DNA from 4 places in the Streptomyces sclerotialus genome. Region 1 is predicted to be linked to each of the others. Evidence: riboswitches for the same ligand, from Rfam matches in the RefSeq annotation. Region 1 holds a riboswitch; each other region holds the start of a gene.
The links. A riboswitch is a leader RNA that binds a small molecule or an ion and turns the genes downstream of it on or off. The one in region 1 is predicted to bind cobalamin.
Positions count from the first base shown of each region.

Region 1 (3,264 bases):
GGACGCCCGCCGCTCGGTGGCCGACATCACGGGCCCCGCATCCCTCGCCGAGGTCCGCGCCTACAAGCAGGAGATGAAGCGGGCGGCCAAGAAGGCGGCCGGCAAGTAGCCGGCCGCCCGGGGGCCGGCGGGCCTGGGGCCGGCCGCGGTTCAGGCTTCGGGGGTGGCCGCCGCCCGGGCCGCCCAGCGCTGCTCGACCCCGGACAGCCGCCAGTAGGCGATCGCCGCCGCCCAGACGACGACGAAGATGCCGACGATGAGATAACCGACGTTGTCCAGGTTCAGCCCGGAGATCCAGTCGGTGACCGCGTCCGTGAGCCCGAGCTTGTCGTGCAGCACGCTCACCAGCTCGATGGTGCCGATGAAGAAGGCCACCACGATCGACAGCCCGGTGATGGTGAGGTTGTAGTAGACCTTGCGCACCGGGTTGGCGAACGCCCACTGGTAGGCGAAGTTCATGAACGTGCCGTCGAGCGTGTCGAACAGGCTCATGCCGGCCGCGAACAGCAGTGGCAGGCACAGGATCGCGTACCAGGGCAGACCTGTTGCGGCCCCGCTGCCGGCCATCACCATCAGCGTGACCTCGGTCGCGGTGTCGAAGCCGAGGCCGAAGAGGAAGCCGAGCGGGTACATCTGCCCCGGGCGGGAGATCGACTTGGTGAAGCGGCCCAGTACGCGGTTCATGAAGCCGCGCGAGTCCAGCTGCCGCTCCAGCTCGGCCTCGTCGTACGTCCCGGCCCGCATGGACCGGAACACCCGCCAGATGCCGGCCAGCGCGACGAGGTTCAGGGCCGCGATGAGGTACAGGAACCCGCCGGAGACGGTGGTGCCGACCGTGCCGAGCACCTGGTGCGTGCGGGAACCGTCGTCCAGCAGCGTCCCCGCGATCGCCGCGCCGCCCGCCACCAGGGCGGCCATCACGACGACCACGCTGGAGTGCCCCAGCGCGAACCAGAAGCCCACCGACACCGGCCGCTTCCCGTCGGCCATGAGCTTGCGGGTGGTGTTGTCGATCGCGGCGATGTGATCGGCGTCGAAGGCGTGCCGCATGCCGAGGGTGTACGCGGTGACGCCGAGGCCGACGCCGTAGACCTGGGTGCCGATCGTGTAGTGGTTCGGCACCACCAGCAGGAGCAGCACGCCGAAGGCGATGACGTGCAAGCCGGCTATGACGGCCAGCAGACCGGCCGTGCGGACCGTGTCCCGCCGCTGCCAGCGGAACTGCCGCAGCTCGGGGGGCGTGGGGGTTGTGGGGGTATGAGTGGGCACGGTCATGCGGCCGTCACGCTCCAGCACCTCGTGGAATCCGTTCGTGAGATGCCGTGGCCGGTCTCCTGGCTTACGGGGTACCTCCGTGCTCGTCGAGACGCTTCTCGCCGAGAGCCGGAGGAGGGCGCGTCCGGCCCGGCCTTCCCGTCCGCGCCCGGCGGACAGTGGCCCCCACGCGCACAGGTCACCCGGCGCGCGGGAAGGGTCGGAAACTCCCCGATCACAGTGGCGAGGGCCGCTCCGGAATCGGACCCGAAGGTCTTCACCGGTCTTCCCGAACACCACGGCCGGGTCACTCTAACCCCGCTGTTCTCCGGGGGCCCCCTTCCCCCCCACCCCCCACCCCCGCCCTCCCCGCGCTGCGTGCCCGGCTCAGCCCCCCGCGTCCTGTCGCTCGGCGGTGTCCTCGCTCACCGGGGCCCGGTCCGCCGGCCCCTCCGCTGCCCAGCTCCCGAGCAGCCGCAGCGACTCCGCCGAGGCCGAACCGGGCTCCGCGTTGTAGACGATCAGCTGCTGGTCCGGGTCGGCGGGCAGCCGCAGCGTCTCGTACGACAGCGTCAGCGGGCCGACCACCGGGTGGTGCAGCCGCTTCACACCGAACCCCTTGTCCTGCACGTCGTGCGCGGCCCAGAGCTGCCGGAACTCCTCGCTCTTGACCGACAGCTCCCCGATCAGCGAGGCGAGCTGAGGATCGTCGGGGTGACAGCCCGCGTCCATCCGCAGAAAGGCGACGATGTCGGCGGCCTTGCTGTCCCAGTCGACGAAGAGGTCCCGGGACTCGGGGTCCAGGAAGACCTGCCGGGCGATGTTGCGCCGCTCCGGCGGCATCGCGGCGTAGTCCCCGAGCAGCGCGCACGCCATGCGGTTCCACCCGATGACGTCCAGGCGGCGGCCCGCGACGTACGCCGGTATGCCCTCCATCGCGTCCAGCAGCTGCTGCAGCGCGGGCCGCACCCGCTGCGGGCGCCCGGCGCCGCGCGAGCGCTTGGCCTTCGGCTTGACCAGGTGGTTGAGGTGCGCCCGCTCCGCGCTGTTGAGCCGGAGCGCGCCGGATATGGCGTCGAGGACGGCGGTGGAGACGTTCTCCCCGTGGCCCTGCTCCAGGCGTACGTAGTACGCCACGCTCACTCCAGCCAGCTGCGCCAGCTCCTCCCTCCGCAGCCCCGGCACCCGGCGCCGCCCGCCGTGCCGCGGCAGTCCCACGTCCTCGGGCTGCAGGCGTGCGCGGCGGGTGCGCAGAAACTCGCTCAATTCGGTGCGCTGGTCCATATGGCCAGTATCCGCGTCCGGCCGACAACCCGTGGTGGCCTGTGGACAACTCTGCGAAACCGCAGGTCGCGAAGGTGACACTGCCATTGGTACCAACGGCGTTCGTACGTAAACGGGGGGTCTGGCTCCGCTTCTGCTCCTCACGCAGGCTCGATGTCATGACACACACCTCTGTCACCGCGTATGCAGCACCCGCGCCCAAGGCACCCCTGGAGCGCACCACCATTCCGCGCCGTGAGCTCGGCGCGCACGACATCCTCATCGAGATCAAGTACGCGGGGATCTGCCACTCCGACATCCACCAGGTCGACTCGGACTGGGGTCCGGGCACCTTCCCGATGGTCCCGGGCCACGAGATCGCCGGCGTGGTCGCCGCGGTCGGCCCGGAGGTCACCCGCCACCAGGTGGGCGACCGGGTCGGCGTCGGCTGCATGGTCGACTCCTGCCGGGAGTGCGACAACTGCAAGGCCGGATTCGAGCAGCACTGCACCGGCGCGCTCGGCCCCGTGATGACGTACAACGCCACGGGCCGCGACGGCGAGCCCACCTACGGCGGCTACTCCACCCACGTGGTGGTCACCGAGGACTTCGCCGTCCGCATCCCCGACGGCCTCGCGCTGGACGTGGCCGCGCCCCTGCTGTGCGCCGGCATCACCGTGTACTCGCCGCTCGCCCGCTGGGGCGCGGCCCCCGGCAAGAAGGTCGCGGTCGTCGGGCTCGGCGGCC
Region 1 covers NZ_JBFOHP010000002.1:4,437,238-4,440,501, reverse strand. The annotation lists gene AAC944_RS19750 (HhH-GPD-type base excision DNA repair protein) at 1-109, shown strand, start outside; gene nicT (Nickel transporter NicT) at 151-1,275, opposite strand; cobalamin riboswitch at 1,308-1,570, opposite strand; gene AAC944_RS19740 (helix-turn-helix domain-containing protein) at 1,642-2,538, opposite strand; gene AAC944_RS19735 (NAD(P)-dependent alcohol dehydrogenase) at 2,697-3,264, shown strand, end outside.

Region 2 (3,264 bases), 1.7 Mb from region 1:
AGCCACCACGCCCCGGCGTGCAGCGCGCGCCCCCGGGCGGCGAGGGGTGCACGCAGCCGGTCGGGGGCGGTCATCGGCGCCGGCGCCGGGCCTGCCACACCGCGGCGGCGCCGAGGGCGGCGACCGCGGCGATGCCGCCGATCAGGCCGGTGGACGGCCCGCCGGCACCGGTGTCCCCGTCGGTCGCGCCGTCGCCGGTCGCGCCGTCGCCGGGCGAGGCCGCGTCGGCGGACTCCTCCGCCGGCCCGCCGGCCTGCTCGGCGCAGCCCTTCTCCGGGTAGCCGGCGATCGCGCACAGCAGCGCACCGGAGTCGTACCGCAGCGGTGCGGCGACCGCGGCGAGGGCCTCTCCGGCGCTGGCGTCCTCGGGCACCCGCGCGCACTCCGTCCGGGCCGCGGGCGGCGTCCCGCCCTTCGGGGCGTCCGCCTTCGTCCCGAAGTCGACGACGACCGCGACCCGCTTGCGGCCCTCGGCGGCCTTCGTCCCGCCGCAGACCGCGTCGAAGTCGACCGCCGGACGCGGGGCCGCGGCGCGCGCGGAATCGGCGCTGACCGTGAAGCGGAAGCCGGCCGTGGAGCCGTCCTCGGGGCGCGCTGTGGAGGGCCCTTCGGTGGCGTACGACCAGCCGCTCTTCCCGTGTGCCGTGGCGTCCGCCGTCCAGAAGGACCAGTAGCGGTACTCCTCGGCGTGCGCGGGCGCGGCGGCCAGGCCCGTGGCCGTACCGGCCAGGACCAGGGCGCCGGCGCCGCGCGCGAACCGTACGGCGTTCCTCACAGCTGGTTCTGCTTCCTGCGGCCGCTCAGCAGGAAGCCGATGCCCGCGCCCGCCGCCAGGCCGACGAGCACGACCCACCACACCGAGATGCCGCCGCCGTCCTGCTCGGCGTCCTTCTCGTCCGCCTGCGAAGCGGACCCGTCGGAGGCGGGCTTCGGTCCGGTCGCGTTCAGCTTGGCCACGAGGTCCGTGCCGCCGAAGTCGCGCGGGTCGGCGCCGGTGGCGTGCGCGGCGAGGATCAGCTGCGCGTACGCGGCGGGGCCGCTCTGCTTCGCCCAGGCGGCGGAGTGCCCGCGGAGCCACTCCAGCGGCTGCTTCGCGTCGTCCGGCCGGCCGGCGGCCGCCAGTGCGACCACGGCGTCGGCGGTGGTGCCGACGTCCGGCTGGTCCTCGGCGCCGGGCATGGCGGACATCAGGTGGTGGCCGTGCGCGTCCATGACGGAGACGAGGTGGTCGGCGCCTGAGTTCGCGGCGCCCTGGGCGTCCTCGGCCGCCTCCTCGCAGGAGGTCTTCTTCGCGGCGTGCCCGCCCGGCTCGACGACGAAGCCCTTCCCCACGGCCCCGGTCACCGCGGCCGCCGTCGCGTCCGCGTTGGCGGTGAGCTTCCCGTCCTTGGGCTGGAACGCGAACGCGCCGCGGTCCGCCTCCTTCACGTCGCAGCCGAGCCGGAAGGTGAGCAGCGCGTCGTACGGCGACGTGCCGTCCTTCTCGGGCAGCGCCGAGGCCTTCGTGCCGGTGGCGGTCAGCGCGCCGATCACGATCGAGGTGGAGTTGGCGTCGCTCGGGGCGCCGGCCGCCGAGCCCCAGCCGCCGTCGTCGTTCTGCGCGGACTTCAGCCAGGAGACGCCCTTGCGTACCGTGTCGGCGTGCCCGCCGACCGCGGCCAGCGCCTGGACGGCGGCGGCCGTCTGGTTGGTGTCCCGCATCGTCTTCGCGTCGCAGTCCTGCTTCTCGTCGGCGCGGTACGCGGTGAACGCGCCGTCGGCGCACTGCTGCCCCGCGAGCCAGTCCACGGCCCGGTCCGCCGGGCGCACGCCCGCGGTGTCCTGGGCCAGCAGCGCCAGCGACTGGCGCCAGACGCCGTCGTACTTCGGGTCCGTGCTGCCGTACAGGCCCTTCGGGAGCTTCGGGGAAGCGCTGGGCGCCGGGGTGTCGGCGAACGCGGCGGGGGCAGCGGCCGCGCACAGCACGGCGGCGGCCAGGGCCGCGGCGCAGCGGCGCGCCGGGGCGGCGAGGGAGCGGGCCGTGATGGCCATGGGGTCGGTGCCTCTCGGTCGGTTCGCGGGGTGCGCGAGGTGGGAGGTCACGCAGCCGCGCTCCGCCGCACCACGTCCGCGGCGTGCGCGGGCGCGGTGGCACCGGGCTCAGCTCCGTATACCTCGACGGTGCCGCGCGCCGGGTGGCCGAGGGAGGGCGGCCGTACGGTACGCGGGAGCCTTGGGTGTGCCCCGCCGGGTGTTCCGGCTCACTCCGGCGCGCTGCTGCGCGCCAGGGCTCACGGCTGCGGGTCAGCGCCGGTTTTCCACCGGCTTCCCCCGGTCGGGCACGAATGAACTTGTCGCAACACTTTAACCGGCGGGTAGCGGCCGGTCCGCGGCACGTACGGGACGGGTACGGCGGCCCGTACGCCAGGCGTCCGGAAGGAGCCCGCTCCACACGGCTCGGACGGCGTCCGCCTCACACCGCCCGGTACGCCACCGGGTCCGTGCCCGGCACCGGCTCGGCCGGCCCCCGCTTCACCAGCCGCCGCAGATGGGTCTCGGCCTCGGAGAGGGCGATGGTGCGCGAGCCGTAGGGGCCGCCCGCGAGGAGATCTTCGGGCCGGTGATCTGTCTGCTGCCGTACGAGGACGAGGCGGAGGCGGTACGGATCGCCGACGACTCCGACCACGGGCTGTCGGGGCCGGTGTGGACGGCGGACGTCGAGCGCGGCATCGAGGTGGCGCGCCGGGTGCGGACCGGCACGTACTCCGTGAACACCTTCGGCCTGGACACGCTCGGGCCGTTCGGCGGCTGCAAGAACAGTGGCATCGGGCGGGAGCCCGGCCCCGAAGGGTACGGCGCGTACCTGGACCACAAGATGATCCACCTCCCGGCGGGGGTTGTGCGCGAGCACGGCGCCGGAGGGGTTCCGGCTGGATTCCGCGTGGCAGTCCCACCCGGTGAAGGGCGAGGTGGACGCCGGGGAGGCGGTGCTGGTGGCGGCCGAAAGCTGTCCGGTCGAGGCGATCCTGATTACGGAGGCCGTCTCCGGGGAAGCACTCTTCCCGCCGGAGGAGTAACGCCAGGCGAACGTGCGTGCGACCAGCTGGTTCGTACTTAGAGTTACTCATGCGTTCCTCACGGTGACCTCATGACGTCTGTGACTGTCCACTCCCCCTTGCACGTGGAAATCTCTTCTCCACGCCGCCGAGGGGGGAGACGATGGACAAGCGGTACGAGGTGTACTGCCTGGCTGACAGGTATTTCTATGAAACCCCGGACCGTTTG
Region 2 covers NZ_JBFOHP010000002.1:2,718,744-2,722,007, reverse strand. The annotation lists gene AAC944_RS12085 (energy-coupling factor transporter transmembrane component T) at 1-74, opposite strand, end outside; gene AAC944_RS12080 (SCO2322 family protein) at 71-775, opposite strand; gene AAC944_RS12075 (SCO2321 family membrane protein) at 772-2,031, opposite strand; cobalamin riboswitch at 2,209-2,348, opposite strand; partial or broken gene AAC944_RS12070 (MBL fold metallo-hydrolase) at 2,453-2,572, opposite strand; partial or broken gene AAC944_RS12065 (aldehyde dehydrogenase family protein) at 2,573-2,875, shown strand; gene lanKC (class III lanthionine synthetase LanKC) at 3,199-3,264, shown strand, end outside.
Region 2: linked by a shared signal. The riboswitch ahead of AAC944_RS12075 (SCO2321 family membrane protein) and the one ahead of nicT (Nickel transporter NicT) in region 1 are both predicted to bind cobalamin.

Region 3 (3,264 bases), 2.4 Mb from region 1:
TACGGCTGCGAGCGGCGGGTGTCGGCCTCGGTGACGGCGGCGGTACGGGCGCGGACGGCCGGGTCGCGGGTGAGGGGGGAGTGGGCACGGGTGGCCAGGTCGGCGCGGTTCGCGGCGAGTTCGGCGGCGATGGTGTCGGTGCCGTGCGCGAGGCCCTTGGCGAGGGTGACGATCTCGGCGGTCTTCTGGCGGGCGAAGGCCAGCCACCGCAGGATCTGCGGGTCGATGTCCCGCTCGGGGGCCGTGTCGAGCGGGACGTGCAGCAGGGAGCAGGAGGCGGACACGTCGACGCGGTCGGCGAGGCCGAGGAGGGTGCCGAGCGTGGCGAGGGCGTTCTCCAGGTCGCCCACCCAGACGTTGCGGCCGTTGACGACACCGGCGACCAGGCGCTTCCCGGGCAGTCCGCCGACGGCGGCGAGCGCGTCGAGGTTGGCGGCTGCGGCCTCCGTGAAGTCCAGCGCCAGGCCCTCGACCGGCGCCTTCGCGAGTACCGGCAGGGCGTTGCCGAGCCGGTCGAAGTAGGAGGCGACGAGCAGCCGGGGCCGGTCGGTGAGGGCGCCGAGGTCGCGGAAGGCGCGTTCGGCGGCGTTCAGCTCGGCCGGCGTGCGGTCCTGGACGAGGGCGGGTTCGTCCAGCTGTACCCACTCGGCGCCGGCGGCACGCAGGTCGGCGAGGACCTCGGCGTAGACCGGGAGCAGCCGGTCCAGCAGCGTCAGCGGGTCGAAGTCCGGGGCCACGCCCGGGGCGGGCTTGGCGAGCAGGAGGTAGGTGACGGGGCCGACCAGGACCGGCCGGGCCGGGAGGCCCAGGGCCACGGCCTCCTTGAGCTCGGTGACCTGCTTGGCGGAGTCAGCGGTGAACACCGTGTCCGGGCCCAGCTCCGGGACCAGGTAGTGGTAGTTGGTGTCGAACCACTTGGTCATCTCCAGCGGTGCGACGTCCTGGGTGCCGCGCGCCATGGCGAAGTAGCCGTCCAGGGCGTCCGCCGCGACGGCTTCCCGGTGGCGGTCGGGGATCGCACCCACCATGACGGTGGTGTCCAGCACGTGGTCGTAGTACGAGAAGTCGCCGGTGGGGACCTCGTGGATGCCGGCCCCGGCGAGCTGCTGCCAGTTGGTGCGGCGCAGTCCGGCGGCGGTGCCGCGGAGGACGTCGGCGGTCACCCGGCCCTTCCAGTAGCCCTCGACGGCCTTCTTCAGTTCGCGGTTCCGGCCCTGGCGGGGGTAGCCGTACACGGTGGCCCGTGCTGCCGCGGCTGCGGACTTCGCTGTCACGGAGATCTCCTTCGCGAGATGAATCCCTGAGATCCCGGCAACGGGACGAGAGCGCGAAGGGTGACGGACCAGGCGGTCCGGCCTCGCGCGGCAATGCGCGGCCAGCCGCCTGGTATGCACGCCGACCCGCCCTCGGGGTCACCGGGATGTCCGCGCACGAGTCGTCCGTGCACGGGCAGTGGCAGGTCTTCGGACTCGCGAGCACGTCCTCATCGGTACCGACGAGGACACCTACTGGCCGTCGCTTCCCAGGCCCTTCGGGCCCAGTGCGTATGACGGCGGTCGTTCCCGCTCACCGCTGCGGGGCAGTCCCGGATTCCCACCGGGTTCCCTCTTACGACGCCTCCCGCCTGGCGGACGGGGCGAACCAGCTGCACGGGTCACCCTAAGGGACCGGTCAGCGGCGCGGCGGGTCCCGTCCGGCATTCGGAGGGTGAGCTGGAACACGCCCCAGTCAGGAGTACGGCATGACCCATGACTCCCCGCCGCCGTCGCCGCCATCGTGTCGCCGCCGCCGTCGTCGCCATCGCCCCCTTCGCCGCGGTGCTGCCGCTCGACCACTGCCTCGGCGGCCGTTCCGACACACGCCGTATCCCCGAGCTCTACGACCGGTCCCGGGTGCTGGACCGGGGCTTCGTGGCGTGGGTCGGCGGCGCTGCCGCGTCGGTGCCCTTCTGGCGGTCCGACCTCTACACGGGACCGTTCGCGAAGGCGTTCCCGGAAGCCGGCGACCTTGAGGGCGTTCGTCGCCGCCGGTGCGGGCTCGCTCATCTACCTGCTGACGTACCGGCTCAAGCCGCTCTGGACGAGGGACACGGCCGACGCCCCGGACCGGACACCGAGTGCTCCCGACCGCTCCGAGGCAGTGGCAGGCCGGCGGCACCGACGGGGAGCAGGGTCCGGCGACGTCTGTACTCCCGGGCGTCGCCTCGGGCCGTCCCGGCCGGTCACGCGAAGCGGGCGCAGCCTCTCACCGTCCGGGGCGAAGGGTGAGCCGTACGCCCTCGGCGAGCCGGTAGGGACGGGTGGCCACGACGGCTCCGAGGAGCCGGCGGAGCCGGCTCACCTCCGCCCGCACCGTGACGAGGTGGCCGGGATCGCCGAACATCGACCGGCTCAGCGCGGCCGCGGTCAGGCCGGCCGGGCCCGCCGCGTGCAGCAGGGACAGGATCTCGGCGTGGCGCCTGGTGATGCTCCGGCACCAGGCGGTGTCGCCGGAACTCGCCCGCAGTACCGGCGTCCCGGACAGGTCGAGATCGAGCAGCACGGTGCGGCCGCTGCCCACCGGGCGGACCAGCCAGCCGTCGGCCAGCTTCTCCGGCAGCCAGGCGCCGAGCCCGGGTACGGCGACGGCCTGGCCGGCCCGCGGTGCGGCGATCCGGTCGCCCACGGCGACGCCCGCACGGTGCGCGACCCAGCCGTCGTCGTCCACGACCAGGGCCGGGCCCGTGCCCCCGGCCAGCAGCGGTTCGGCCAGCTGCCGCAGCGCGGCCAGCCGTTCCTGGTGCGACCGCCACAGCTCCGCCTCGGCCAGCCGTGTCGCCGTCTCGACCAGCACGCCGACCGCGGGGTGCAGGGACAGCGCCGGGCCGCTGATGTCGATGACTCCGAGCACCTCACCGGTGCGCGGGTCGTGGACCGGATGAGCACTGCAGTACCAAGCGTGCTGGCCCTGTTCGAAGTGCTCGCCGGCGAGGAGCTCGACCGGCGCGGCCTCGGCCAGCGCGGTGCCGATCGCGTTCGTGCCGACCTTGGCCTCGGTCCAGTCCGCGCCTTCGGTGAACCCGAGTGCGTCGGCCCGGCGGCGGACCGCGGCAGCGCCCGCCCGCCACAGGACGGCGCCGTCGGCATCGGTCACCACGAGCATCATGGTCGCCGCGTCCGAGGTGGCGGTGAACATACCGGCGATGCGGTCGACGACGTCGCGCAACGGTGAGGCGGACCGCCGCCGCGCGACCTCGTCCGCCGCGAAGAAGTCGCGCTCGTTGAC
Region 3 covers NZ_JBFOHP010000002.1:6,806,068-6,809,331, forward strand. The annotation lists gene metE (5-methyltetrahydropteroyltriglutamate--homocysteine S-methyltransferase) at 1-1,274, opposite strand, end outside; cobalamin riboswitch at 1,438-1,662, opposite strand; gene AAC944_RS29950 (GAF domain-containing protein) at 2,245-3,264, opposite strand, start outside.
Region 3: linked by a shared signal. The riboswitch ahead of metE (5-methyltetrahydropteroyltriglutamate--homocysteine S-methyltransferase) and the one ahead of nicT (Nickel transporter NicT) in region 1 are both predicted to bind cobalamin.

Region 4 (3,264 bases), 3.8 Mb from region 1:
CTCATGACAGCGGCCTTTCCAGGACGAAGGTGAGGGCGGCCAGGCCCGCGAGGAGTGCGGCGCTGACTGCCGTGAAGCGGACGGAGACCCGGGCCTCGGGCACCAGTACGCGCAGGGTGCCGTCGTAACCGCGCCCGGCGAGCCCGGTCTGGAGACGTGCCGCCCGGTCGAAGGCCCGCACGAAAGCGGTGGCGCCGAGGCCGCCCAGCGAGCGCCACGTGGCGGCCCGCGTGGTGTGCCCGAGCCGGGCGGCCTGGGCCTCCCGGATACGGCGTACGGAGTCCAGGAGCAGGAAGCTCATGCGGTACGTCACCAGGGCGACGTCCACGACCGCTGCGGGCACCCCGGCCTTCACCAGTCGCGGCAGCAGATCGGACATCGGGGTGGTGAAGGCGAACAGGAGCACGCCGAGGGAGGCGGCCGACGTACGCAGCAGCAGGCCTCCGGCGCGGGCCGGGCCGCCGTCGGCCAGGGTGACGAACCCGTCGGGCCCGCCGATCTGGACGAGCAGGGTCAGCGCACCGGTCACGCAGAAGCCCAGCGGCACCCGGTAGGCACGCCACAGCCGGCGGACGGGCACGCCCGCCGGGCCCAGCAGTACGCCGAGCGCCGTCAGCAGCACCAGGGCCGCGCCCGGCCACGGTGGCAGCGAGATCGCGAGGACGGTCAGACCCAGCCCGAGTACGGCCTTGTCCACGGGATGGCGGCGGCGCCAGCGGCTGCTGTGCGCCGTCGCGTCGATCGGCAGCACGGGGCTCAGGCCCCTTCGTCGTCGGACGCGTCCGGGGCGCCCTCGGGACGCGTGGCGTCCTGGCCGGCGACCGTGGCGTCCCGCCGGGCCAGTGCCCGCGACTCGCCCTGGCGGCGGCCCTTGCGCAGGCCGAAGTAGTAGGCGAGGACACCCGCGCCGAGGGCCGCCTGGAGGGCGAAGAGCGCGGACTCGATCTCGCCGGACGGCGGTTCGTACAGCGGTGAGAACCACGGCTCGTAGTCCGGCTCGATCTCGGTGATCGCCGTTTCCGCCTCGGCGTCGGCGCCCGTGAACGGCTCCTTCTTGTGGTCACCGAGGCCGAGGGCCAGGGGCAGTACGGCGAGTGCGGCCACGGCGAGCAGCAGCAGTGCGTTGATCTTGGTGTTCCGCTTCATCGGGCCACCTCCTCGACCCCGGCCTGGTTCTGCTTGCCGGTCAGCAGCACGCCCAGCCGGGTGAGTTCCCCCTTGCTGGACTGCACCAGCAGGCGCATCACCAGCACGGTGAGCAGCCCCTCGCTCACCGCGAGCGGGATCTGGGTGACGGCGAAGATGGCGCCGAACTTGCCGAGCGCTCCCAGGAATCCGCTGCCCGGGTCGGGGAACGCGAGCGCCAGCTGAACGCTGGTGACGCAGTAGGTGGACAGGTCGGCGACGAAAGCGCCGAAGAACACCGTGACCATCAGCGGTACGTCGTACCGCCGCAGCAGCCGGTAGACGGCGTAACCGGCCCAGGGGCCGACGATCGCCATGGAGAAGACGTTGGCACCCAGGGTGGTCAGGCCGCCGTGCGCGAGCAGCAGCGCCTGGAAGAGCAGGGTGATGGTGCCGAGCACCGCCATGATCGGGGGCCGGAACAGGATGGCGCCCAGCCCGGTACCGGTGGGATGGGAGCAGCTGCCCGTCACCGAGGGCAGCTTCAGCGCGGACAGGACGAACGTGAAGGCTCCCGACGCACCGAGCAGCAGCGTGCTCTCGGGATGTGCTCTGACTTCACGGGTGAGGGAGCGGACTCCGTGGACGACGAACGGCGCGGACGCGACGCCCCAGGCGACGGCGTGCGCCGGAGGCAGGAAACCCTCGGCAATGTGCATGGCTCAGCAGACCCTCTCCAGCACCTCGTGGATGGTTGACGCGCCTTGGCCGGTCTCCTGGCTTACGGGTACCACCGCCCGTGCTCCGCCTTCCCGGGTCCGAGGACCCAGTGGCTGCCCGCGAGGGCCGGAGCCGGACTTCCCGATCACAGTGGCGAGGGCCGCACCGGCATCACACCGGAATTCCCGTTCACCAAGGCGTGGTGACAGTAATGCCCACATGAGGGCGGTGACAAGCGGTCACGGTCGGGAGCGCGGTCCTCGCGTCCCCGGCCGGAAGGCGTCGTACCGGTATGCGTGGTGGGTCAGCGGGCCAGGGCGGCCCGGGACACCGCGAGGGCCTGCTCGGCGTAGCCGCGGCCGAAGAGCACCGCGTGCACCAGCAAGGGGAACAGCTGGTGCAGGCCGATGCGGTCGGCCCAGCCGTCGGCCAGCGGCGCCGCTTCCTGGTAGCCCGCCAGGACCCGGTCCAGGCCGGGGCAGCCGAACAGGTGCAGCATGGCCAGGTCGGTCTCGCGGTGACCGCCGTGCGCGGCCGGGTCGATCAGCCAGGCGTGGCCGTCGGCACCCCAAAGCACGTTGCCGTTCCACAGGTCGCCGTGGAGGCGGGCGGGCGGCTCCGCCGGGCCCGCCAGTTCGGGCAGCCGGTCCACCACTTGCTCGATCACGGTGGCCTCGGCGGGGCGTACCGTGCCGTCGTCGACCGCTCGGCGCAGGTAGGGCAGCACCCGGTGCTCGCCGTACCAGAGTGGCCAGTCGGTGCCGGGGACGTTGCGCATGGGCGCCAGTCCGATGGTGGCGTCCCGCGGGCCATCGGGGGGCGGGGCGCCGAACGCGGGCGCGCCGGCGGCGTGCAGGGCGGCCAGCTCCCGGCCGAGCGCGGCCGCTGCCGCTGCGCTCGGCCGGCCGGACGCCACGTGGTCGGTCACCAGCCAGCGCCCCTCCTGGCCGTGCACCGCCGGGACGCGGACCGCGTCGGCCCCGGCCAGCCAGCGCAGCCCGGCGGCCTCGGCCCGCACCGCGCCGGCGCCGTCACCGCGCTTGACCATCACCGTCCGTCCGCCGTCGAGCGTGACCTCGGCGAGCGCGGAGGACACCCGCCGCTCGCCCGCCACCGGCCGCCCGGTGAGCCGGGCCGCCACGGCTCCCGGGCCCTCACCACCCGCGGTCATGCGTCGTCCAGACGCTCGCGCACCCAGGCGAGCAGGCCGGGCACGGCAGCTTCGATCATGGCCAGCACCTCGTCGAATCCCTCCGGGCCGCCGTAGTACGGGTCGGGCACTTCCAGCCCGCCGGACGCCTGCGGGTCGAAGGACCGCAGCAGCCGGACCCGGGACGGCTCCGGCACCAGCCGGCGCAGCGCCTTCTCATGGCTCCGGTCCATCGCCAGGAACAGGTTCGGCGTCCAGATGCTCGGCAC
Region 4 covers NZ_JBFOHP010000002.1:605,866-609,129, reverse strand. The annotation lists gene AAC944_RS02890 (energy-coupling factor ABC transporter ATP-binding protein) at 1-5, opposite strand, end outside; gene cbiQ (cobalt ECF transporter T component CbiQ) at 2-751, opposite strand; gene AAC944_RS02880 (energy-coupling factor ABC transporter substrate-binding protein) at 757-1,146, opposite strand; gene AAC944_RS02875 (energy-coupling factor ABC transporter permease) at 1,143-1,844, opposite strand; cobalamin riboswitch at 1,875-2,057, opposite strand; gene AAC944_RS02870 (fructosamine kinase family protein) at 2,150-3,016, opposite strand; partial or broken gene AAC944_RS02865 (low molecular weight protein-tyrosine-phosphatase) at 3,013-3,264, opposite strand, start outside.
Region 4: linked by a shared signal. The riboswitch ahead of AAC944_RS02875 (energy-coupling factor ABC transporter permease) and the one ahead of nicT (Nickel transporter NicT) in region 1 are both predicted to bind cobalamin.